2 regions of the Shewanella sp. 10N.286.48.B5 genome follow, and region 1 is predicted to be linked to the other one. Evidence: riboswitches for the same ligand, from Rfam matches in the RefSeq annotation. Region 1 holds a riboswitch; the other holds the start of a gene.
The links. A riboswitch is a leader RNA that binds a small molecule or an ion and turns the genes downstream of it on or off. The one in region 1 is predicted to bind thiamine pyrophosphate.

Region 1 (12,821 bases):
TTTCGGTAAATAGAATGAAGCGCTGCTGATCATCAGGGTCTTGTTGTGATGCCGCCACTTGCTGATCGCGTCGATCCATATAGAAGAATGCCAAGTTGGTATCTAATTGACCTTGTAACCACGAAGATTTGAGCCCTAACTCGTAGTTATATAAGATTTCAGTATCAAACTCTTTTTTATCGGCTAATTCAGCTGGCAAACTCATGTTAAAGCCACCCGCTTTGTAACCGCGAGCAATACGCAGATAGGTATTATGGTCTTGGTTTATGGGTTTAAATAGCGCTAAATGACCACCCCACATGTTTTCGCTAGGTGAGAATTTATCACCATTACTGTCTGAATATTCACTTTCTCGGCGCTCTAAACGAACCCCAGCTGAAAATACATAACCATTACTAAACTGGGTATCGGTTTGAGCAAAAATAGCATAGTTGGTCGCTTCATATTCCGATTGCAGCACTTCATCTGGCCAGCCATTGTATTCAGAATATAAGTCATTATCCTCTTGAAGGTTCATGCCATATAAGCCCATTAACCAATCAGTCGAATCGTTAAAAATTCGGCCAGCTTCGTTTGAGCTGATACGAAGTTCCTGTGACACGGTTTTACGTTCACCCTGTTTATCCCAGGTGTAATCATAAACACAAGGTTCTGTTCCTACTTCATTCCAGTTGTCATCATACGCGGTACACTGTTTTGAAGCCCAGTAATCAGGGTTGGCCCAATCGCCATCATAATTATGGTGATGATCGGTTTGTGCAAATGAAGTTAACGAGGTGAGTTCGAACTTTTCAAAACTGCTGAAGATGGCTTTTAAGCCAGCACCAGTGGTCTTTTGCGCATCAACACCAGGCTTATCGGTAATAGTTTCAAAGCCATTATTATCTAACGTCCAGGCATCATAGCCATTATCAAAATTGGCATGAAGCAAGGTTAAATCCAATTGCACATCATCTGCTGCATACCAACGCAATTTAGCTCGGGCGGTGAATTCGTCACGGGCATTGGTATCTTCACGTTCAAGGTAAGTATTGTCGCGGTAACCATTTTGTGAGTGCTGCTCTAAGGACACCCGGTAAAGTAATTTACCAGAATCGGTAATTGGGCCTGAGCTAAAACCTGAGAAGGTTTGTAAGTCATCGTCACCAAGGGAGACTTGTGCACCATGTTCAAACACATCGGTGGGATCGTTACTTTTAAGGTATATAAGACCCGCTAACGCATTGGCACCATATTGTGTACCTTGTGGGCCACGAAGAACTTCAACCTGTTGTATATCGTACATGCTCGACACCATGCCGATCCCAGATAAATCGATATAATCAACAATGAAGCCAACAGAAGAATTTGGCGCGCCTTGATATTCTTCTTGCTCACCCACACCACGAATTTGGAAATACTTTGGCCGAGAGCTGCCGCCAGACCAGTTAAAATTAGCAATAGAGTTTAATACATCTTCAAAATGTTGAGCGCCTTCATCTTGCAATTGTTGGCTATCGATGACGGTAACACTGGATGGCACTTTTTCTAGCGCTATATTACTAAAGTCAGCGTTAACCACTATGACTTCCATTTTTTCAGCAGCGGGCGCCACGCGTTCAACATTTTCTGTTTGAGCGACAACGGAAGTGGATAAAACGGCAAGAATGGCAATCGCTAGTGGCGATTTAGATTTTATTACAGACATAGGACCTCAAATTATAATTTTGAGATCCGGCAAGCATAGTGAATTAGTTATGTGCATCCATGACTGTCATTACAATTATCAGTTATTAAATTGGTGTCGTTTTTCGTTTACGACTTGGTTTATGACTGAGTTAATGACTAACATTTACGGCAAAGCATGCAGCCTATTCCTACGCCGGTATGAGCCGGATCAGGTTCTAAGGGTTTGTCTTTAGACATCTCAGTTTATCAACACGATAAACACCCCTTGGCGCGGCGGATTATAAACTATCCTTCATCTGTGCAACAGCACTAACAGGCACTTTTTATTAACTATTTAAGTACAAAAAATTATCACATAGATATTTTTATGATTAGCTAAGCCTATAAAACAAAAAACACGCAATTAAGCGTGTTTTATATTTTAAAAGATACACTTAGTTAGAGAATGCTTCTCTTACATATACTTCAAAACGGCTTGCATTGGCATTAGGGGCAACGGCGCTAACCTGCATTTGTTGTTTGCCATGTAGCTTTAATGACTTCCAGCTGCTTGCTTCATCTTCAATGGTAAAGCCACCAACATCAAACCAAGTAAACTTATATTGCAGCCTTAAATCCGTTGACACCTTGCTAATGATTAATGCAGAACCTTGCAATAAATCCGCTTGCGTTCTGACATTGACTTGCTCAACAGCGACTTTACTCGCAAAAGAATTATTATCAACTCTCACTTCGCTATTAGAGCTAACCATGACTCCCGCGGTATGATTAGCACAGGCTGATAGCATTAACGCTAGCGATATCATTATTACTCTTAATGTCATCATTAATTCCTTTTTTTAAGTATTAAAAATAAATGGTCGGCTCAGTGTCAAACAGCTTGCTCATCTATGCATCAACTGTGTGTTACTTCTACTGATCAAGCAAGAAATGCGCTCTCGCAGTAGCAATTAGCTGCTTACGATTTTTCTGCCAGCAATTAATGCTAACATTAGCAACTCGGCGTCCTTGACGAGTAATTTTACATTCAGCAAACGTATCTTGATGTAAACCCGCACGTAAATAATCAATTGAAAAATCGATAATTTTTGGCACTTTCTTAGCTTGCATAAATACCATTAACTGCACAATCGCCGACATTTCCATAAAGCCAGCAATAACCCCGCCATGTATGGCTGGCAGAATAGGATTACCAATGTTGTCATCTTTAGTTGGCAGCTTAAATACCATTTCATCACCAAAGCGATCAACACTCATCCCGATAAATTGGGTATAAGGGACTTTCTCTAATAAATAACTATAGTCATTTAAATCAATGGCCCGCTTAACCACATCATGAACATTAATATCGCCCACAGTTAAACTGGCATTGCCTGCCTGCATAACTTCAACACTTTGAGTATCAGGCTGGTTATTAGCAGCTGAATTGACTGCACTTGCTTCATCAGCGCAGCCCATCAAAGCTTGTCTAAACTCTTCACCCACCATTTCTGGACTAATACGCATAAATGAGCCAACAGCATGCGCAATAGGATCATCAATACTGTCTTGATAAGCAATCGCACGGGTAAACGCCACATTGGCCGACAAACGATAACATTCTGCAAATGCATACAGCGGTTTGTTTGGCTCAGCCGGTTTCATGTAGTCAACCCGTAAATCTAAGGTTGGCGATATTTCTAAGGATTTATACTTCTCTAAAATAGCGCATACAACAGAAGTGCCGGATGCGGTATCAATGATCGTAGTCACCACACCGCCGTGTATCACCCCAGTATCTGGGTCACCAATGATATCTTGGCTATAAGGCAACTCCAGTAATACGTGATGTTCACTGGCTTCTAACGCACTAATATTCAATCGACGGCAATGGGCAAGCTGATTAACAAATCGGCTTGCTACGCCGGTTAACGGAAAAAAATCACTGTTTATTTTCATGTTATTAGTATTAATCCAACCGACTTAGCATTGGCCCAAGTGACTTACCGCCAAGTAGATGCATATGGATATGGTAAACCTCTTGGCCACCGTGTTTATTACAGTTCATGATTAAGCGGTAACCATCTTGTGCAATACCCGCTTCATCAGCCAGCTTTGCCGCAACTGTCATCATTCGCCCTAATGCCAGTTCGTCAGATGCTTTTACATCATTGGCTGTGGGGATCAAATGGTTTGGAATAATCAGAATATGTGTTGGTGCCTGTGGGTTTATATCGCGAAAAGCGGTGACGAGCTCATCCTGAAACAAAATGTCGGCAGGAATTTCTCGGCGTATAATTTTACTGAAAATGGTTTCTTCAGCCATGATTGATCATCCTTTTGGTTATTATAATCGAAGTAGTGAAAATCATTGTTGAATGCGCTAATCAAGCAGCCAACTAAGCGCTTGCTTAACTATATAATAGCTACTGCTGCATTTGTCACTTAAGCCAAGCAAGTTTAACACTTTGCTATTAATCACTGTTGAATGTTGTTGGCTCTATCAAGCCAATTTTGACAGCTCGATTAACTATAGCAACGCTCACTTACTTAGAGTTTATCTAGGCATTATCACATCATTGTTATCAATGCTAAAGGGGATTTATTTGAAGTATCCCCAGCAATTAACATTGAAGTCGCTAAAAAAAGCGCTATATTTCTTGGTGGTTACCTTTAAACCTTATGCAATTAGACTTCTTTGGCATCTTTTTGATCACCACATAATGAAAGCTTGGATTAATTTAACCATAATGAAAGCTAAGCTGCTTATGTGGTTATCGCCTTAAGGGCTGCTTCTGTGTATCTAGAAGTTTACCCCCAGAAAACATAAAAGGCGCCATTGGCACCTTTATCGTGATTGAAACATAAGGGACTGTTAATTAGGGGCTATTTATTCAGGACGGATAATTAGCCACGCTTAATTCTGGCACTGACTTGCGCTTCTTTATGGGCTTCTAACCAATACTTTTGCAAGGTAGTATTTTGCAAACCTGTAGTGGCATCCCCTAGCCTCCAAGCCCCTTTCCAAATGCCATCGGCAATAAGATGCACAACAGCGCTCTCAATGGCTGCGACTACGCATAAACTCACAGGCTCATTGGAAGTATAACCCGCTTCAGCCTCTAACAAATCTTGTGCATCAATAAACTTAAATACACCCGCGGTAATTTCTTTTGATATCACCGATTTGGTGGTGGTAACACTACTGAGTAATCGGCCAGTTCGAATATCCACAGCGCGTAAATTAACGGTAATGCTATCGACTCGGTATTGACCTGAAGCGCCAATGCCTAAATACCGTGCTCCAGCACCGCCCGTTTTAATATTTGTATCATAGGCAACAATGCCACCTTCCATTAATACCTGCGCACTATTAAGTTGCGGTAATTTACTGGCATCACCTTTAAGTCCTGCCCGTAAAATTTTACGTTCTGTTAATAGGTTTTGCAGTCCTTCACGCTCAACGGGTATAAACCATGCTGAATCATTAAGTGACTGGGCTAAAAATGCCGTACCGGATTGTGGCACTGCCGTTGAAAAGTTACTTGATGGAATGGGCTTGTATTGTCCTGTTTGATCGCGAAAATCATATACTGCAGCAACCATCGCACCTTGTGGAAAAGGTAAACTGGTTAGATCGTAATAAGTTTCACCTTTAGGCATTAAACTTGAAGTGGCATCTATATTTTCAAATTCTTCATCAATTGATGAGCAAGCTGTTAAAGATAGTAGGCACAAGCTAATAATTAATTTTTTCATTATTAACCCCCGACACTGTCATCAACAATACCGCCAACTTCAATAATGGTGGTTTCACCGGTTAATACGTCGGTAATATGAACAATCAATGAGCCGTCTTCATTAACGACATTAATTTCAAAATCATCAGTTAATAGATAACCTTCCCCCCCATTGGCGGCATCATTAAAAAGTTGGCTCATCAACCGAGACTGTAACGAACTTGAGAGACGTTCTAATGCTGTTGGGGCCACATAACCTGAGCCACCACTACTTTCATGGTCATTTTGCGCAGCTGCATTAGCCAGTAGATATGAGCCATTTAAATAGCTGCCACCAAAGGCTGGGTTTACTGGTTGATAAATAAGTTGAGTGGCAAAGCAATCAACTGAAAGAATGAGCAATATTGAAGTAAATGTTATTTTTTTCATTTTGGCTTTCCATGCTTAGAATTCGTCAGGTGCGAGATCTGGGTCAAACAACGCTCCTAAAACGGCTTGTTCATTTTGCTTAACTACCGCAGAGTTAACGCGTTTAGCGGCATAATTGGCTTGGTCATCTATATTCCGACTAATAGGCGACACAAAAGTCACAAAAACGGTTTTTCTGTTTTGTTGTATTAATATTTTGCTACCACTTCTTGCTGTAGCTTGTTCAATAACGGTGAGCCCGGTATGTTTAGACTCGCCACCAATATCTCTGTATGCCGCGACAAATTCACGGTAAAAGCGATGGCCGAGTCGGGTCATCGCACGGTTTAAGATTAACCCATCAATTAAATCAGCTTCATCCTTAGGGACGGCATCATTAATATTAATAGGCTTAGTTTTGGGAGCTTTTTGAATATTCTTATCTGTCGCTGACGTTGTTGGCTCTTTGGCATTCTTAAGCTTTTCTGCGTGGCTTTGATCTATTGGCGGTTTATTTTTAGTGCTGATTTGCTTTAAAGAAGGTTCAGTCACTAAAGTTGATTTAATATCTAGTGTTGACTCTGTAGATAACCTTGATTCAGTAACTAAAGGTTTTGTTACTGAATTACCAGCGGCAATGACATGACTTGAAAAGATGAACAGAAAAAACATCAATAAGATGCTTTTCATACTCTAACCTCATGCATGTGAGTCTGTGCCCAAGCTATTGCTTGACCGCGACTGGATACCCCAATTTTTCTGAAAGCGCGATATAAATGAGTTTTAATTGTACTCTCGCTGACAAACAATTGATTGGCGATATCCAAATTTGTACTGCCAGCCAGTAACGCTTGAAGTACTTCTCTTTCACGTATGGTTAAATGCTCACTATCATCGTCAGCTTCATCACCAGTGACTGATTTATGTAAATCATGGGGTATAATGCTGCGACCTTTAAGTATTTCGTTAAATCCACTGCTAATAGCGGTAAGTTCAGCATCACTGTAAAATACACCAAACGTTGTAGCTGGGTGGATCAAAAATTTTGCATCAACTTGTTTGGGGAAATTAATAAATACCGTTTTCACCGAGCTGTGTTCGCGTTCGATTAAACGCTGTAATTGATAAGCTTGTTGTAAATCTATGGTAGCTAAATCAAACACCACTAAAGAGATTTCATGTGAATTTAATTTAGTACTCATAGTTGCTGGAGTTGCTTTAGCTAGCTTGACCAAAAACTCTTGGGGCCAACGACAATCAAGTAGGTCAACAAGCAATTGCGAACGAGAAACGATCATCCAATTGATAACTTTAAACATCACTATCACTCCATGTTAATGAAAAACAAACAGTCCTAAAATAATAAAGTCAGGTTAGCAAGCCAACCTGACTTATACTATTAGCCAAAAGAGTGTTTAAATTATTTTAAATATACTTTTGTACTATTAAGGCATCATCACTGCGCCTTGATTAATGGTCACAGAGTTACCATTACCAAAGGTGTTTACTGACGAATTATTACCCATATCAGTTTGTGTTACTGCAATAACATTTGTACTGCCACTGATAAAGACATCAGCAAAGTGCTCTGTGCCCGTTTGGCTGATATCAAGATCATTCGTTGAACCATCCCAAGACTCTCCAATTGCTTCGTTCAAGCTGCCAATCTGAACAATATCAACCATAGAGCCATTAGTTGCACCTTCGGCATAAGCGGTATTGTCATTACCCGTTTGCGTCACATTAACTGTGTTATCACTTCCCCAGACTCCAGCGCCAAAACCGGTTCCATAAAAATTAATGGCATTAATGTTATCAGTCACAGTATTGTTATTACCGGTTTGAGTAATAGTAATAGTGCTATTAGCGTTATATCCAGTTTTTGCACCAGCATAGTTTTCATTACCAGTTTGGTATACAGATACTGTATTTGATACTGTATTTGATCCGCTATATTCCGTTTGTTCAACAACAGCTTCGTTTGAAATACCTGTTTGAACAACAGTAGCCATATCACCGTTACCAGCTTGATTTACTGTCGCTAAGTTACTCATATCACTTTGGGTAACCGTGGCAGTATTATTGGCATTACTTTGCGTAACAAATGCCATTTGACCGTCACCAGACTGAGTTACGGTTGCTGTTTGGTTAAAGTCTGATTGCGCTATAGTCGCACCAGCATTAACGCCACTTTGCATCACAGTAGCCCAACCACTATCACCGGTCTGGTCAACATCTGCCATATTATTCAAATTAGATTGAGTAACAAATGCCTCGTTACCATTGCCCATTTGCATCACTGCAGCATCATTCGATAAGCCTGTTTGTACAATATCTGCTGAGTTATTATCGCCAGATTGATCAATCACCGCGACAGTATCTTCACTAGCATCATCAGTCAGTGTATCAGTTTGCTGAAATATGCTACCTGTATTGCCTGCTCCAGCCTGCGATATGGTCGCTTCAGCACCATCTGAATTATCCTGCTCGATATAGGCATTATTACCGGCACCAACAGACTGATTAATGGTGGCATCAGCAAAGTCAGAAACATAATTGTTAATTTCTGCAGTATCGCCATCGCCTAACTGATTGATAGTCGATGATGCGCCATCGGCATTTTCTTGAGTGATGGTGGCTGTATTGCTGTCACCCACTTGGTTTACAGCTGCAGCAGCAGATTGAGCATTATAATATTTCTGCACTATATTCGCTTTATTCGAACTACCTTCTGTAACGATAGTCGCTAATGCAGTCGCAGTTGAATTATGCTGAGAGATTGCCCCTTCATTTTCATTACCGACTTGAGTAATAAAAGCTTTAGTATTTGAAGTGTCAGCTTGAGTTACTTCTGCTTTATTCAAGTTACCAGTTTGAGAAACTGTCGCTTCGTTTGACTCGCTATTAACTTGTTGCGTAATCTTGACTGAATTATCATTACCAACTTGGTCGACGGTTGCCTTATTATCATCGCTGGCATGGGCACTAGTTGAAGCAAATAATACCGCTGAAATTAATAAAGCTAATTTTGGATGTTTCATTGTTGTCTTTCCCTTTACGTTTAGTTTGATAAATTACTTTGGGTGATCACAACATCTTGTGAGTTTCCCCATTGAAGTACACCTACAGCGTTACCAGACCCGTGCTGCTGGATCTCAATCGAATTGTCATAACCACTTTGTTTAATTAAAGCTAGGTTCCCAGTTCCTGTTTGCATCACATCGAGGTATAAATTTTCTCCGTGTTGCAACGAAACAACTGCATTTCCAAAGCCCACCTGTAAGATTTCAGCCTCAATATTGGCGCCAGACTGCCTAAGGCCTGCAATATGATGCGAGCCTTGCTGATTAACATTTATTGAATTATTAAAACCGAATTGATGAGATTGAAAACGATTAGCGCTACCAGACTGAAATAAGTTTAATGAACTATCACTGCCATCTTGTGAAACTCGAGCTAAATTAGCCCCACTGGCAAGTTCATCATAATCACTTAAATCGGGCTGACTGAAAGTAGGAAAAGAAGCTAGACAGACGACAGAGGCAAATGAAATTGCTAGTATCTTAGTTAAGCGATGTAAATACTTACTTTTTAATACGTCCATGCTTTCTGCCTTTAACATACTGAAAGGAGATTTCCTTTCACATTTTCAGTGTGTAAAGTATTGATGATTAATATTTATTCTGAATCCTCCTCGAGTATTAAAACTGCATAGACTAATAGGTAAAAAATCATCACCCCCCTACTTTAGTACTATTCCTCAAATCGAAATATCAATATTTATAATTGAATTAATTAATAATTACATGTAGTTAAATCCAACTCCACATTGAAAATCTTGTGCTTTCTTTGGAGGTTGTATGAGCTAAAATCGCAATTAAAATTCAAAAAATATGGATACTGACATAAACAATGTGAGAATTATTAGTTTTGATTTTAATAAATTCGATAAAAATACGAAGGAGTGAATTGCATAGATATTTATTAGCACTTTTTATGGTGGATATGATAAATAATATAAGGAAGGGGGGGTAAAATGGTTACCTTATAATTTACAAAAATTATTTCACACAGTCAATTAACACAAAATTTTAAAATAAAAATTATTGATTAATTATTACAACCCTATCCTTATTAATATTAGAAACGCCTTATTTAAAATAATTAATAAAATTACAAACTAGTTCCTTGGTTAATGCTGACTGAATTACCATGACCCAGAGTTCTAACCATCGCGCTATTGGCTTGATCCGTTTGTGAAACGGCTAAAATATTATTGCCAATGCCATGCCAAAAACCTTGCTCGGCATAAATATTAGCCGTGTGCTGATTACCAACTTGTTCGATATCAATATCGTTTTCTTCGCCTAAATCAGCCACACCTCTTGCAGTATTAAAATCGCCAGTTTGATTGATATGAACATTGTTTGATATATCATTTGCATATGCCCACGCGTAGTTACTGTTACCTTCTTGTACAACCGCTGCGATACTGTCGCCCCAATCACTATGGCTAATTGCTATGTTGTTATCCCCTTCTTGAGTGACTATTGCGGTATTTTTTTCAAAATAATCGGCAAATGCAGTAGCGGCATTATTGTTACCCGTTTGAGAAATGGTAATAAGACTGTTAAAAGTATCAAATTCTACGTAGGCCTTGTTCTCATTACCATCTTGCTCAATAGATAGTGTGTTGTTCAAACCCCATTGATGCACTCTGGCGCTATTCCCCGAGCCTTGATTAGACCCCTTCTGGTTAATAACAATGACGTTGTCATCATTATGCTGATGCAGATCAACCTTATTACTATAATCCTGTTGAATAACCATCGAAGTATTATAATAGCCACTTTGACTTAAGTTTATTTGGTTATCGCTGCCTTCTTGAGTAAGGTTAACCAGATGGCCTCCTCCTTCTTGTTCAACTATCACGGTATTAGTGTCGCTGGCATGTGCATTTGTTAAAGTCAGTAATATGGTTGAGATAAATAATGCTACTGGTGATTTTTTCATACTCGTTTTCCATTATTTTCGTGTTAAGTTCTCTCTTATCATTTATGAGGCTTCCTTTAAAAGAGTTGCCCCATTAATAAACCATCACACTACAATCCCGAGCCCTGGTTGATGATTACAGAGTTATTGGCACCATTTACAACCACTGATGAATAATTGTTTGAATCGGTTTGCGTAATCGCAACATGGTTACTGCCAGCTCCGGTGTCAATAACTACATATGCTTGATGAGCTGCGCCAATTTGAGCGATATCAATATCATTGCTCGAGCCTTGCCATGACTCAACATCAGCGATATTCAAATCCCCTATTTGATTTATGTCGATACTGGTTTGATCCGACGATATAAATGCTAATGCGTGATTGTCATCGCCCTGCTGAACAATTATTCCTTCTGCCCCGCCCTGAAAGCTGTGTATACCTGCGTTATTATTGTTTCCATACTGATCAATAGTGAAGACACTAAGTCCAGAACTACCACCATATGGTAAAGTACCAGCCTGATTACCATCACCCACTTGATTAATATTCACAGTGGTCGATATACCATCAGCTTGGTAACTACTGACCGAGTTTAAGTTACCAATTTGCTCAATAGTAATATTGTTGTCCCTACCACCATCTTGTTCCACCCTAACGCGATTACCCATGCCTAAGCTTGAGCCACTTTGATTGACCTTTATCGAATTAGTCTCACCCACTTGATAAATCCAGGTGTCATTACTTTGATCCATTTGAGTGACTTCAGAAATCATATTCATTGCAGCGGGATATTGTATTATTTGGGCTTTATTTTCATCGCCATGTTGAGTGATAACCGCGGATGTATTTGAGGCGTCTTGCTGAGAAATATCAGCGTGATTTAAAAAACCATCTTGATCAATTACTGCCGAATTACCCCTTTGATAACCTACCACTTGGTTACCCGCAGCATTTGGGTCAATAAACTCACCTTGGCTGATATATGCACTATTAGACTCACCCGTTTGGGTTATTATCGCAGACGTATCATCAACGACAGAATCACTTAAATCACCCGTTTGTTGGAAAATATCTGCTGAATTGTCCATCCCCGCTTGGGTTATGGTGGCTGATGCGCCATCGGAATTATCTTGATTAATATAAGCATCATTACCGCTGCCAATCGATTGATTAATGGTGGCATCGGCAAAGTCTGACACGTAGTTTCTTATTTCGGCATTATCGCCATTACCCGTTTGATTAATGGTAGATAGCGCGCCATCGGCATTATTTTGCATGACTTTAGCACTATTGCTATCACCCAGTTGATTCACCGTCGCGGTCGCATTAAAGCCATTATAATATTGCTGCTCGATTTCAGCGCTATTACCGTTACCTTCGGAGTTTATTACTGCCGATGCAGTTTCTGTTGAATGATGCTGATAAATTTCAGCGTGGTTTTCATCACCCTTTTGAATGATAGTTGCTGAAGAGTCCGAGGTATCTTGTTGGACAATGTCTGCGGTATTTAATGAGCCATCTTGATCAATGATCGCTGTATTACCTTCGCTATTAAGCTGCTGGGTCACTGTAACGGCATTATCCTGGCCCCATTGATCCACAATTGCCGTATTACTGTCACTGGCAAATGCGCTAGTTAAACCTAATGTTGCTGTAATCAATATCGCTATATATGTTTGTTTCATCGTGGTATTTCCTTTTACGCTTTGTTTGTTACTTCCCTTGGGTTATTGCAACATGTTGCCCATTACCCCATTGCAGCACGCCTACGGCAAGGCCAGAACCATACTGTTTTATGCCAATTGAATTATCGAATCCGCTTTGTTTTATCAACGCCACGTTTGCAGTGCCTGTTTGCATAATATCCACATAAAGGTTGTCACCATCTTGATATGACACCAGCACATTACCGGCCCCCATCTGCAAAATTTCAGCTTCGATATTGGCACCAGACTGATAAACAGCAGAATATTGTTGCGACCCTTGTTGGTTAACTTGAATGGAATTAGTGTGGCCCAATTGTTGAGCATA
Region 2 (12,821 bases), 190 kb from region 1:
AGTCGCTTGGTATTATTTAAACTCTGAGCAGCAAGGGGATGATATAAATAATCAACAACTAAATAGCGCCATCAATCAGGCTTTTCAGGCGAGTTTTAATCAACAATGGCCGGATGCAAAAAATATGGCCTATAGCTTTAACGGCATAGCTAATGAAGGGCTCGATTACTATCACCCACTTTGGCAACAAAATTTAGTTAATTTGATTAATACAGACACTAACGCTTCAATAACAAATCGCCAAGTTTTTGATATTTTGGTAGTTAATGAAGATAATTTATCCCTAATCCAACAAATGAGCATTATACTTAATCCACCGACTGATCCATCATCAATCATCAGGAGAGCCTTTAATGTTGGCAATTCGAAAATTTAAATCCTTAACCAGTTTAATCAGCTTTTCGTTGCTACTTACTTGTGCCAGCAGCTTTGCTGAAACCAGAGATAACCATCAATTAACTCACCAGCAAGTTCGAAGCGCAATTCAGCTTAACCTTGAACAAAATATGTATTCCTTGCCACCTCGAATTCAAGGGCATTATGGTTTACGTATGTATCGCATGACTGGTGATGAAAAGTACGCTAATGCCGCTTTAATTGATTTGATCACCATTACAGAAAGACAAAACTACTTTGCCTGTAATATGGATAAACCTAATTTTATTGAAGATGAAGCCGAACAAGCTATTAGCGTGTTAGGTAAAGGTCCTCGTGCTAAAGCGCGTAAAAAAGCCCTTAAGCCGTTTCCAGAGTTTATTTTCTATAGCGATATTTTATTGCGCTATGCCAGTCGCACCGATGAACTGGGTTTCATGGGGCCATGTCATGAGCAAATGATTAAAGGCTTAAAAGCCTATGATTTAACCCCAGCTTTGACTGATCCTAAAATGATCACATCATGGGCCGCGCAGTTAGTGAATTATGTTTACTGGGCTAAACAGCTAAATGTGGGGGATTATGTCGAGGTATATAAACAAGCGTTCATCGAGACTTATCCTGACGATAAAGACAACAATCTTGATAAAAAGCAGTACCGAAACAAGCTATATGGTATGACACACTTTATTTTTGCCTCTAGTGGTTATTATCAAGAGCAAGTTAACGCCAAAGATTATCAATGGATTTTAGATTACTTTAATAACAACATTGATCGGATCTTAACTGATGCAACCGATGACATTATTTCAGAAGTCGGCATTAGCTTTTTATTAGCGGGTCAGCCAAACCATCCTGTGGTTAAAAAGACTCAAAACCATATTGCGGCGTCATTTATCCCTGAGTATCAACTGATCCCGTCACCTCGTGGTAATCCCAATATGGTGTCAGGCGAACACCGCAATGTATTGGCGATGATGCTTCTTGATTGGCCAGAGAAGCTGCATAAAGGCCCTTACCTTGCTGAAATAAAAGCGACGAAAAAGTATTTGCCGGTGCAAGTGACGCCTAAAGATCTCACTAAAACTAACAGCAATACAAAAGAGAAACCTAGCGCTAAGTAATTAAGCGGGTTCTCGATTGCCTTCAAGAGCGTATCACTGTGTGATACGCTCTTTTTAATATTGACCTGTAAACTAATGAGTTTTGTATGAATAGAGCAAAATCCACACTTGAGCAATGGCGAATTATTCAATCTGTAGTGGACTTTGGTGGTTACGCCCAAGCAGCAGAAAAGCTGAATAAAAGCCAATCTTCGCTCAATCACGCTGTGGCTAAACTACAAAACCAACTTGGGATTCAATTACTTGAAGTAAAGGGACGCAAAGCTTACCTAACGCAGCAAGGTGAAGTACTACTCAGGCGCTCACGTCACTTAACCCAAACCGTTGATGAACTTGAGCAACTTGCGAGCAATTTAGGACAAGGCTGGGAGCCCAACTTGACCATTGCCCGCGAAATCATCTATCCAATGCAATTTCTTGTGGACGCCTTAAAAGCCTTTTGGCCCGATAGCCGTGGGACCCGAGTGACTGTCATTGACTCGGTGATCACAGGCACACAAGAATTAATTGACAATAACATCGCCGATATCGCTATTTGCGGTATTCCTGCAAAAGGCCATATTGCCGAGTTCCTGTGTGAGTCAGACTTATACCTTGTATGCAGTCCGACTCATCCATTAACCCAGTGCGGTATTGTTGCCGATGAAACAGAGCTGGCGCAGCACTTACAAGTGGTCATTAAAGACACTGCAACTGAAAAATCAGTAGATACTGGTTGGTTAAAGTCAGAGCAGCGCTGGACAGTATCAAACTTTCACGAAGCAAAAAACGTGTTACAAAGTGGCATTGGCTTTTGTTGGGCGCCCGCTTATTTGGTCGAGGATGATATTCGCCAAGGTAAGCTCGCCAGGCTTATTCTTAAAGGCAGTAAAAGTCGTAAAATTGCATTAACTTTGGTTATCCCTAACCGAGATAATCAGGGGCCTGCCAGTAAATTGTTAGAATCTTTAATTTTATTACAGCACGATATTGACCAAAACAAGCCTTGATAGATATTTGATTTATTTAGCTTTAATGATACTCAAAGTCATTAATGCCAGCTCAAGTTACATTGAGTTCTACACTGAGACATCGATTATGGTGCCAATGTTTTCAGACCAGACATTTATCACATCTACTGCAACCTCGGCGTGAGAAATAGCTTGCTGAGCATCAATCAGGGCCGCTGTTTGCGAGCTAAGCGTGACGCTATCTGCAGTTATTAGTACTGAGGCAGAACTTAGCGTTTCTGGGATGGCTACCGCCGTGGTCGCCTGCGCTAAATCATTGTGCGCCTGTTGCAGTCCTTGAACACCGAGGGTAAAACTTGATGCTATTTCCATGATACAACTCCTTTTGAAACAACCTAATAGCAAGTTATATCACATTGAATAGTCTTGATAAAATGCATACCAATTTAAAAACTAATACCAGTTTGTCTCCCAATCTTTCCATACTGGGTTAAGCCCTGACTTTTGTATTTGCTGCACTATTTGCACCGCGCTGCGCTCATCTGAGATTTCAAATTGATCCAACTGGGTGTTGGGATTTTGATAACCACCAGGTTGGGTTGAGCTGCCAGCGCTGATATGAGTCACCCCTAAAGGCAATAAGTTGTTACGTAACTGCTGGGTTTCTCTGGTAGATAAACTAATTTCAAGCTGGGGGTTAAACAATCGAAACGCACAGATCAATTGCACTAAGCCCACATCAGTTAATTCGACTTTAGGACTAATTCCACCGGTACACGGTCTTAATCTCGGTAAAGAAATACTGTAACGACTGCGCCAGTGATGTTTTTCTAAATAGGCCAAATGATAGCCCATTAATAACGCATCTACGCGCCAACTGTCTAATCCGAGCAATACCCCTAATCCCACTTTATCAACCCCAGCCGCCGCGACCCTTTCTGGTGTAGTGAGCCGATAAGTAAAGTCTTGTTTTTTACCTCTGGTATGATGCTTGGCATAGGTTTGGCGATGATAAGTTTCTTGATATACCATCACAGCATCGAGCCCTAACCCCACCAGCTGGGCGTATTCATCTTGCGCCAAAGGCTGTACTTCGATTGCTACATAACTGAAATGCTGTTTTACCAGTGGCAAGATGGTTTTAAAGTATTCAATGCCTACTTTGGTTTCATGTTCTCCAGAAACCAGTAATATTGAATCAAAACCTCGCTGTTTAATGATTTTAATTTCAGCTAATAATTCGGTCTCTGTTAAGGTTTTTCGTTTGAGTTTATTACTCATAGAAAAACCGCAATAGTCACACTCATTTGCGCACAAGTTAGATAAATACAATGGCAGGTATAAACCAATATTAGCCCCAAAGCGTTGCCGGGTTATCTGATATGCCCGCTGCGCCATCGTTTCTAAAAAAGGTAATGCAGCAGGCGATAAAAGCGCGATTAAACTGTCAATATGACCTTGGGGGCGCTGTAATGCTTGTTGCACATCAGCTTCAGTGCTGCTATTAATCCGCATTGATAAATCGATTAAATCTAGCTGTTTAAATTGCTCGACAAAACTCATGGTGCGCCACTCTATTAACTTAATTTGTTGAACCAACCGCATTCAAAGTTAAATTACTCAAACCAAATCATTCACCTGTAAGGGAATAATCTGGCTTACAGATGTAAAAATTGCGTCAGCGGGCTAGTATGTTCTGCCTGTTTGGTAACACTGCCAAGTCCGGCGGTATAGGCATCACGACCGGTTCTAACCGCAAAATCAAAACACCGCGCCATCACTATGGGAGATTGACTACTGGCAATCGCAGTATTGACTAGCACGGCATCTGCGCCCAGCTCCATTGCTCGGCTAGCTTGCGAAGGTGCGCCAATCCCAGCATCAACAACCACCGGCACATTAGCTTGCTCAATGATCATCTCTAAAAAAGGCTCAGTGGCTAAACCTTGATTACTGCCGATAGGACTGCCTAACGGCATCACAGCGGCGCAGCCCACTTCCTCTAGCCGGTAACACAGCACAGGATCTGCATGAACATAAGGCAACACAATAAAGCCTTTTTTACACAAGACTTCGGCAGCTTTAAGGGTTTCAATAGCATCTGGCATCAAGTATTTCGGATCTGGATGGATTTCAAGTTTGATCCACTTTGTGCCAAGCATTTCACTGGCAAGTTCTGCTGCAAAAATAGCTTCTTTAGCGGTTCTTGCCCCTGCAGTATTGGGTAATAACTTAACTCCCATTTGCTGTAATGGCGTCAACAAGTCATCATAGTCTTTACTATGATCAATACGCTTCATTGCGAGGGTCACTAATTGTGAGTTAGAGGCCTCAATGGCAGCTAGCATAGTGTTAGCATCGCTAAACTTTCCTGTACCTGTAAATAAACGAGACTCAAATTGATGTCCGGCTATGGTTAACATAATCACCCACCTGCTACAGCTGAAAAGACGTCTACTTTATCATTAGGCTGGCATTGAATGGCCTGCCAGCGACTTCTTGGTACAACTTGTTGATTGAGCACTAATGCCAGTGCTTTGGGATTAAGTTGTTTAGACTCTATTAGCGCTAATAAGCTTGGCGCTTGTTGCAACTGCTCTGGTTGGCCATTAAATTCAATTTCAATCATGTTTAATCCTTTTGCGGTAAAGTTATCTGCATGAGTTGACGTCATTTGTTGACGCTGTAATAGCTGCGCTACAACAACTACATTTAGGGTCTTGATTCATTTGTATAATCTGCCATTGCAAGCTTTTAGCATTAAACACATGTAACTTACCCGCTAGCTGGCCTTTGCCTAAGTCATCGGCTGTTAACCAATTTAGCCCCAATAAACTTTGCATTGATGCAACCGTTTGAACAGCAGCAGTGTTAACCCCCATTGATACACATGTTTGTGAAACATGAGTATCTTGTGGGTACAGGCATTGATAACAGCCCCTTTGCGGATAGTCAGTTGAGCTGCAAAATAATTGCCCATCATTAGCGGAAATCGCTGCGCTAATTAGCCCTGTAGCGTGACGAACACAAACTTCATTAATCATTAAGCGGCTAGTAAAGTTGTCAGTGCAATCAAACACCAGATCGACAGATTCAACTAATTTTGCACCATCTGTATCAGCGCCTTCCGTATGAGCACCAAAGGCCTGCTCAATTGCCATGATATTTACGTCTTCATAGGCTGCTGCTAACTTATCTTTGGCAAGTAGCGCTTTACTTAAACCAATATCTTGTTCGTCAAAAAGTAATTGCCGCGACAGATTTGAAAGCTCTACCTTGTCATGATCCATCAATATCAGTTCTCCAACTCCCGCGGCGGCCAATTGCTGAGCAACACTGTGACCTAAACCACCTACCCCAATGATAAGTACCCGGCTATTGAGTATTTTAAGCTGACCAAGCTCACCCATATCAGTCAGTAAAATATGACTGGCATACTTGATAAACTGCTTGGAAGTGAGCCCACTCTTATTAGCTTGACGCTGTTGTGTAATCGTCATGACACTGGCTCACACTGCAGCTGTTTCACTGATGGCTTGTGGGATTTTACATGTGATTGCCTTGGCTGTTGCTGAGGTTGTTGCTGAGGTTGTTGCTGAGGTTGTTGTGCAGCCGCTAGATGCCATTGCTGCTCTAACAATGAATAAGCCTTGGCAGGGTTTTCTGCTTCAGTAATGGCTCTTACCACGGCAACACTATCAACCCCAGTGGCTTTGATATCCGTTATAACACTTGCATCAATACCACCGATGGCCACGGTTGGGCATACGTTGTTAAGTAATGCACTGTAGCGTGCTAATTTTGCTAAGCCTTGAGGCTTTGACGGCATCACCTTAGTGGTCGTTGGGAAAATATGCCCTAAGGCGATATAGGATGGATTTAATTGCTGAGCTAATAGAATTTCAAATACGCTGTGGCTAGATAACCCAAGGGCTAGCCCTGCCGCTGAAATTTCATTTAAGTCAGCTAACTCAAGGTCTTCTTGACCTAAATGAACCCCGAATGCACCAAGCTGTATTGCCAGTTGCCAATGATCGTTAATAAACACTTGGGCGTTATATTGCTTACCCAGAGCTATTGCGCGGCTAATATCTTGTACTAGTTTGGTTTGCTGAGCATCATTAGAGACCTCATTGACAGCATTAGCTTTAATTCGCAGCTGCACTGTGGTGCAATTGGCTTCTAACACACTTTGCAGCATAGTCACGTCATCCACAACCGGATAAACACCAATGCCCTTATGCAGCGCAGGAAAGCGGCAATCTAGGTAGCCCTGAGCTGTATTTATTAATCCATTGCTAAACTTTCCAACAGCAGCTAATTCTTGCTGTGTTTTACCTAAATGGTTAATTTCAGCGCCACTTACGGCAGTAATTTCAGGGTAGTATTGTATTTCATCAGGCCAAGCGGTTTTTGCCACTGGCCCTGCGCCTTTACCAAATGATTCACTGCACACTAATCCCTTGAGTACATATGCTTTTGCCATCACAACGGCATCATGAAGTACATAGTTATGGGCTAAAAAGCATACTATCGCAGTGGATAAGGTGCAACCTGTGCCATGGTTATTACTTGTATTAACTCGCTCGCTATTAAGCCAATAAGCTTGATATTGATGGGCGTCACTCACGCCGTGAACTTTACGGCAAATGAACAAATCATTGGCTTTGGTTTGTTGCCATACTGCATCACCGCCTTTGGCGAGCACATGACAATGAAGCTGTTTAACCAGTTGCGCTGCCGCACTATAAAAACCATCACTTGAGTCTAGGCTTTGGCTTTTAATTGTGCACCGAGGTTCAAATTCCACGCTGTTAGTATCAGTCAGCGTGTGTAACTCCCTAACATTAGGGGTAATTAAGCTAATTAGACCTTTAAAAGGGCTAAAATCTAACGGCTTTTTTGCGCGCTCATTTAAGCTATCACCACTACTGGCAACCATGACAGGATCTAAAATAATCGGGATCAGCTGGTTAGCTAAACTCTGACTTTTAAATGTCTTTAACCAATGAGCAATGAGTACCAATTGTTGTTGATTGGCAATTAAGCCAATTTTTATGGCTGCTGGCGCTAAATCGCTAGCAAGTGTATTTAGCTGAGCCAATAAGATGGATTCTGACACAGCCTCGACTAGTGTTACAGCCACCGAATTTTGCGCAGTAACAGTGGTAATTGTGCTGCAGCCAAAACACTGTAAGTCATTTATAGTTGCTAAATCTGCCTGTATGCCGGCGCCGCCACCACTATCTGAACCGGCAATAGTCCAGACGATGGGCGACATGGTTTCTAAGCTATGTGGTTGTGAAACATTCATGGTTAAGCCTCTAATTCAGCAGTGGTCTTAACAGCTAAATCTGCGCTTGTTGCTGTGTCTGGCTTAGAAGGTAACGGATGATAAATTGCATAGCCTGTGGCTTTAAATTCAGCTGACTTTTGTGCCATGGCTGATTGAATATCTACACCGCTACTAACGCTTATATCTGCACTTGCGTCTACGGAATTAACATTGTGATTAGAGTGTGCCTGCAGGTGTTTAAATTCGCTAGCGTCAAGCACGTTCACCTTTTGTAACTGATCACGCGCTTGCTTTGCAGCGTATTCACGCACTTCTTGAGTGATTTTCATTGAGCAAAACTTTGGCCCACACATAGAACAAAAATGCGCGACTTTGGCAGACTCTTGGGGGAGCGATTCATCGTGATAAGCCCTTGCGGTATCTGGGTCTAAGCCTAAGTTATATTGATCTTCCCAGCGAAATTCGAACCTTGCTTTTGATAAGGCATTATCACGAATTTGCGCACCAGGGTGACCTTTAGCCACATCGGCAGCATGAGCTGCAATTTTATAAGCGATAAGTCCTTGTTTAACGTCTTCTTTATTCGGTAAACCCAAATGCTCTTTAGGAGTGACATAGCACAGCATGGCCACGCCATACCAAGCCATCATGGCCGCCCCAATCCCTGAGGTGAAGTGATCATAACCTGGCGCAATATCGGTGGTTTGTGGGCCGAGTGTGTAAAAAGGCGCTTCATCACAATGGGCAAGCTGCTTTTCCATATTCACTTTAATGAGCTGCATCGGTACATGGCCTGGGCCTTCAATGATGGTTTGCACATCATTTTCCCAAGCAATGTTAACCAGCTCGCCTAAGGTTTCTAATTCAGCAAATTGCGCTTCATCATTGGCATCGGCAATACTGCCGGGCCGCATACCATCGCCTAATGACAATGACACATCGTAGGCAGCGCAGATTTCGCAAATCTCTCTAAAGTGCTCATACAAAAAACTTTCTTTATGGTGACTTAAACACCACTTTGCCATGATGGAACCACCACGAGAAACGATGCCAGTAAGACGTTTTGCCGTCATTGGTACATAACGCAGCAGTACCCCAGCATGGATGGTAAAGTAATCGACGCCCTGCTCTGCCTGTTCAATCAAGGTATCTTTGAAAATGTCCCAATTTAGGTCTTCAGCGACACCATTTACTTTTTCTAACGCTTGATAGATGGGCACTGTACCAATGGGGACAGGAGAGTTTCGAATGACCCATTCACGGGTTTCATGGATATAGCGCCCCGTAGACAAATCCATTACAGTGTCAGCGCCCCATCTCGTTGACCAGACCAGCTTTTCGACTTCTTCTTCGATGGACGAGGTTACCGCTGAATTACCGATATTGGCATTAACTTTGACTAAAAAGTTACGCCCGATGATCATTGGCTCAGCTTCTGGATGATTAATGTTTAACGGAATAATGGCGCGGCCGCGGGCAACTTCATCACGGACAAATTCAGCGGTAATAGGCTGGCCAATGTGAGCGCCAAAAGCTTCACCGGCGGCTTTTTGAGTCAAAATCTCATCAGTGACTTGCTCTCTAGCCATATTCTCGCGAATGGCAATATATTCCATCTCAGGTGTGATAATGCCTTTACGAGCGTAATGCATTTGCGTAACGCGGCGGCCTGACTTGGCTTTTTTAGGGCGAACAAGGGCTTCAAAACGCAAATGATCTAAACCGTCGTCAACCAAACGCTGTTGGGTAAAGTCAGAGCTAACTCCATCAAGTTGCTCTGTATCTTCGCGCTCTTCAATCCAAGCTTGGCGAAACTTGTTTAAGCCTAAACGGACATTAATTTCAGCATCAGGATCTGAATAGGCACCGGCGCAATCATAAACTTTAATGGCTGGGTTGGCTTCAGTCACGGGCGCATCTTCACTACCGCCAAGGATAGTATCGCTTTGATGAATTTGACGCATGCCCACTAACAGATCGGGGCGGGATCCGCTCAGATAGATCTTTTCAGAATTTGGGGGCTGTAAAGGTTTTAGGGTTTCAATAAAATTTTGCGCTTGAGCGCGGGTTTCACGACGATTTGACATAAGCAACCTCAAAATAAAAAAATAGAGTTGCTTGCCTGGAGAATTGTTGATGACGAGCGAGTTAACATTAACTCTGTAATTGACTTGAATTTACACCTTAACTTTGGACCTTAAATATCGACAAATGGCGGGTTAAATTAACTTCAGCAATAACTCTGCTTTAATTAATTCTATCTTTTATTTTGCACTAATATTTATGATCTAGCCACGCAGCCATTCACTATAAAATTGCTGCTGACTGTAGGGTAAAAATAAGCAAATTAACTGCTTGTTTCCTTCGCAGGTTCTAGCCTGATCAGGTTCAACGGATCCCGAATAAACGGTCTCAGCCATAAAGGCACTCCGACAAGATGGCTGCAGTATAGTCAGCTTATTTAATAAAATACAAGTCTTTGACAATTTTCGAATTGTAATACGAGTTAAATTATTTCACTAATTAAAATACTGTTATATATGGATTTAATTTACAACCAAGCGATTAAGGCCCAATTAATACAGAAATAATTTGATAAATAAATTTGATGAATATTATTCATTTTTGATGTTGTTGAAATAAATCTTTTGTGAAAGTCTGAACAGTTCAAGGTAATTTAAGTTTCGATAAGCGTTGTTGAATGGCGTTATCTAGTGCTTTTTTTGTTTTGCCTCCTTCACATGGGTGTCCTAAATCTAAGCCTTCGGCATAAGGGTTAATTTGGGTTGGTAATGCCACCAATCGATGGCAAGTTTCACCAATCTTAACAATTCTATTTGGATCTAAACGATGATTGAGGGTAGTTGGTTGGCGCTTATCTTCTATTACTATTAACTCTATATCATCCATTTCAGGGGTTAACTCACTGGTGCTGGCACCACTAACAGAAGTCGCTAAATGGGCTTGCTGACTTATTTGCTGATTAACTTGTTGTTGATTGAGTTTATTTATAAAGGAATGGCTAGCTTGATTGATGGCCGATAAATTGTCGCTTGTTATGGTATTGGCCTCTGAGATGGTTTCATTAAACAATTGTGGCTTAAATAGATGTTCGTTACTGCTATCTTTTTGCTGCTGCAGATACATGCTATCAACTGAAGACCAATCGAACTGGTGCGTTTTGGCTTGCACTGCTTCTGCTATTGGCAATTTTTCAATTATGGGCTTGTAGTCAATGGGCTTTTGGTTAACAGCTTTTTGGTTAACAGCTTTTTGGTCAATATCTTTTTGGTCAATAGGCTTTGGGGAAATTGCCTTTTGATTGACAGTATCTTTTGGGCTAGTTGCAACTGCAGGCGCTATTGAGCTTGTATCGACAACCTTATTAGTACTTTGTTTGTTCGATATAGTTTGATCGATTATTTCTTCATTGGTAATGACTTCACTGACGACCTCTTCAATCAAGGCTTGTTCACTTGGCAGGGTCTTAGCTAGCTGGGTAATTTGCTCAGCCGTTAAAAAGTAGGCTTTTATTTCTTGGTTGTCACTTTCAGATGTCGCAGCTTTAACGGCTTGTTCACGGCTGATCTCGACAAAATGGCTAATGGTGTTATCAGCTAAGGAAAATAGCATAAACACCAGCACAACATGTAGCCCTGCAACAATAATGCTCGATGGTGATGTCAGTATCTTTTTAAACTCGTTATCAGAATTTTGTTTTAAAAAGCGACCTTGATTATTTTGATTGTCGATCAGCCCACAGATCAGCGGTAATGTTTGGGCTTTAATTACATCAGTGCTCATTATTTCAGTGCTAGTGACTTCAGTGCTAGTGACTTCAGTGCTAGTGACTTCAGTGCTAGTTGCATTCACCGTTTGTAACATCACAACATGATCACAGAAATCTATCACTTCAACCGCAGATTCTTGGCGGCTTGCATTTATGTAAAGCTGTCCATGTGAAACTTGTGTGCCATTTAAGCCTGTCGAATTTCCACTAGCACCCGGTTCAAAATTAGTGTTTGCTGCCAATCCTTGTGTTAAATGTTTATCACCACCTTGGTTCATTACTCGCGCCTCCTGTCGCTTTTGAATCACTGGATATAAATCGTGCTAGATCAGACTTCAACCACAAGCTGACCATAAACTAGATGATAAAAAAGCCATTAAGTTCATTTAATTTATGTCGATGACACACGACTCCCCACAAAATCAGACAGTTATCATAGCGTCAAACTTAAGCTTACACGTGTACGCTAAAGTCATGGCCTATTATGAATATTGCTGGTAGACTCAATGTAAATTGCTTAACAAGGTTGTATGCAACTATGTCACTTGAGTTAGATGCTAATCAAACATTAGCACCAACACCTACATCAAAGTCAGACTATGGTGTGATTGAGGAATTAGCTAACAGTATCACCCATGGTATAGGGGTACTTGCGGGTATCGCCGCGCTAATTGCAATGCTAATAAAAGCGAATGGCCAACTTAATATCGCTGACACTATCGGGATCACTGTGTATGGATTAAGTATTATTATGCTTTTTCTGGCCTCAACCTTATACCATTCCAGTAAAAGCCCCTTATGGCGTAAACGCTTTAAAATGGCTGATCACTGTGCAATCTATTTGCTTATTGCTGGTACATACACACCTTTAATGTCAATTAGCCTTCAAAATGATAGTGCTACGCTAATACTAACTGCAATATGGTTATTAGCCTTAGGCGGTATTATTTTTAAAACCTTATTTATTGGCCACTTCAAAGGGCTAAGTGTTATTTTGTATCTTGTTATGGGCTGGCTTTGTGTCACCATCATGGGAGATTTAATCAAAGGCATGTCAGATTTAGGCTTTAACCTATTACTTGCAGGTGGGGCTTTTTATAGCATCGGGGTTATTTTTTATGTCAATAAGCGTATTCCTTATAATCATGCTATTTGGCATTTATTTGTACTTGCAGGCGCCTTGTCTCATTTCTTGTGTATTTATTTAACAGTCATATAAACCTGCTTTATATCCACAGTATTAACCCTGTCAGTATTTCGTCTCACTGTTATAAACTCACTCAAAA

Region 2: it holds a riboswitch for thiamine pyrophosphate, as region 1 does, so the genes downstream of both, thiC (phosphomethylpyrimidine synthase ThiC) here and BCU57_RS04805 (TonB-dependent receptor) in region 1, are expected to answer to the same signal.

Annotation. Positions count from the first base shown of each region.
Region 1 is NZ_MCVG02000001.1:1,105,965-1,118,785, reverse strand. It holds gene BCU57_RS04805 (TonB-dependent receptor) at 1-1,687, opposite strand, end outside; TPP riboswitch at 1,836-1,944, opposite strand; gene BCU57_RS04800 (YcfL family protein) at 2,103-2,495, opposite strand; gene BCU57_RS04795 (PaaI family thioesterase) at 2,581-3,606, opposite strand; gene hinT (purine nucleoside phosphoramidase) at 3,617-3,973, opposite strand; gene BCU57_RS04785 (CsgG/HfaB family protein) at 4,555-5,406, opposite strand; gene BCU57_RS04780 (curli assembly protein CsgF) at 5,409-5,816, opposite strand; gene BCU57_RS04775 (curli production assembly/transport protein CsgE) at 5,832-6,485, opposite strand; gene BCU57_RS04770 (LuxR C-terminal-related transcriptional regulator) at 6,482-7,114, opposite strand; gene BCU57_RS04765 (curlin) at 7,241-8,836, opposite strand; gene BCU57_RS04760 (curlin) at 8,857-9,399, opposite strand; gene BCU57_RS04755 (hypothetical protein) at 9,969-10,808, opposite strand; gene BCU57_RS04750 (hypothetical protein) at 10,898-12,475, opposite strand; gene BCU57_RS04745 (curlin) at 12,504-12,821, opposite strand, start outside.
Region 2 is NZ_MCVG02000001.1:1,292,303-1,305,123, reverse strand. It holds gene BCU57_RS05645 (hypothetical protein) at 1-376, shown strand, start outside; gene BCU57_RS05640 (DUF3541 domain-containing protein) at 354-1,499, shown strand; gene BCU57_RS05635 (LysR family transcriptional regulator) at 1,586-2,488, shown strand; gene BCU57_RS05630 (chemotaxis protein) at 2,558-2,821, opposite strand; gene thiH (2-iminoacetate synthase ThiH) at 2,903-4,012, opposite strand; gene BCU57_RS05620 (thiazole synthase) at 4,108-4,872, opposite strand; gene thiS (sulfur carrier protein ThiS) at 4,875-5,078, opposite strand; gene BCU57_RS05610 (HesA/MoeB/ThiF family protein) at 5,101-5,949, opposite strand; gene thiE (thiamine phosphate synthase) at 5,946-7,763, opposite strand; gene thiC (phosphomethylpyrimidine synthase ThiC) at 7,766-9,832, opposite strand; TPP riboswitch at 10,088-10,187, opposite strand; gene BCU57_RS05595 (hypothetical protein) at 10,413-11,813, opposite strand; gene trhA (PAQR family membrane homeostasis protein TrhA) at 12,074-12,754, shown strand.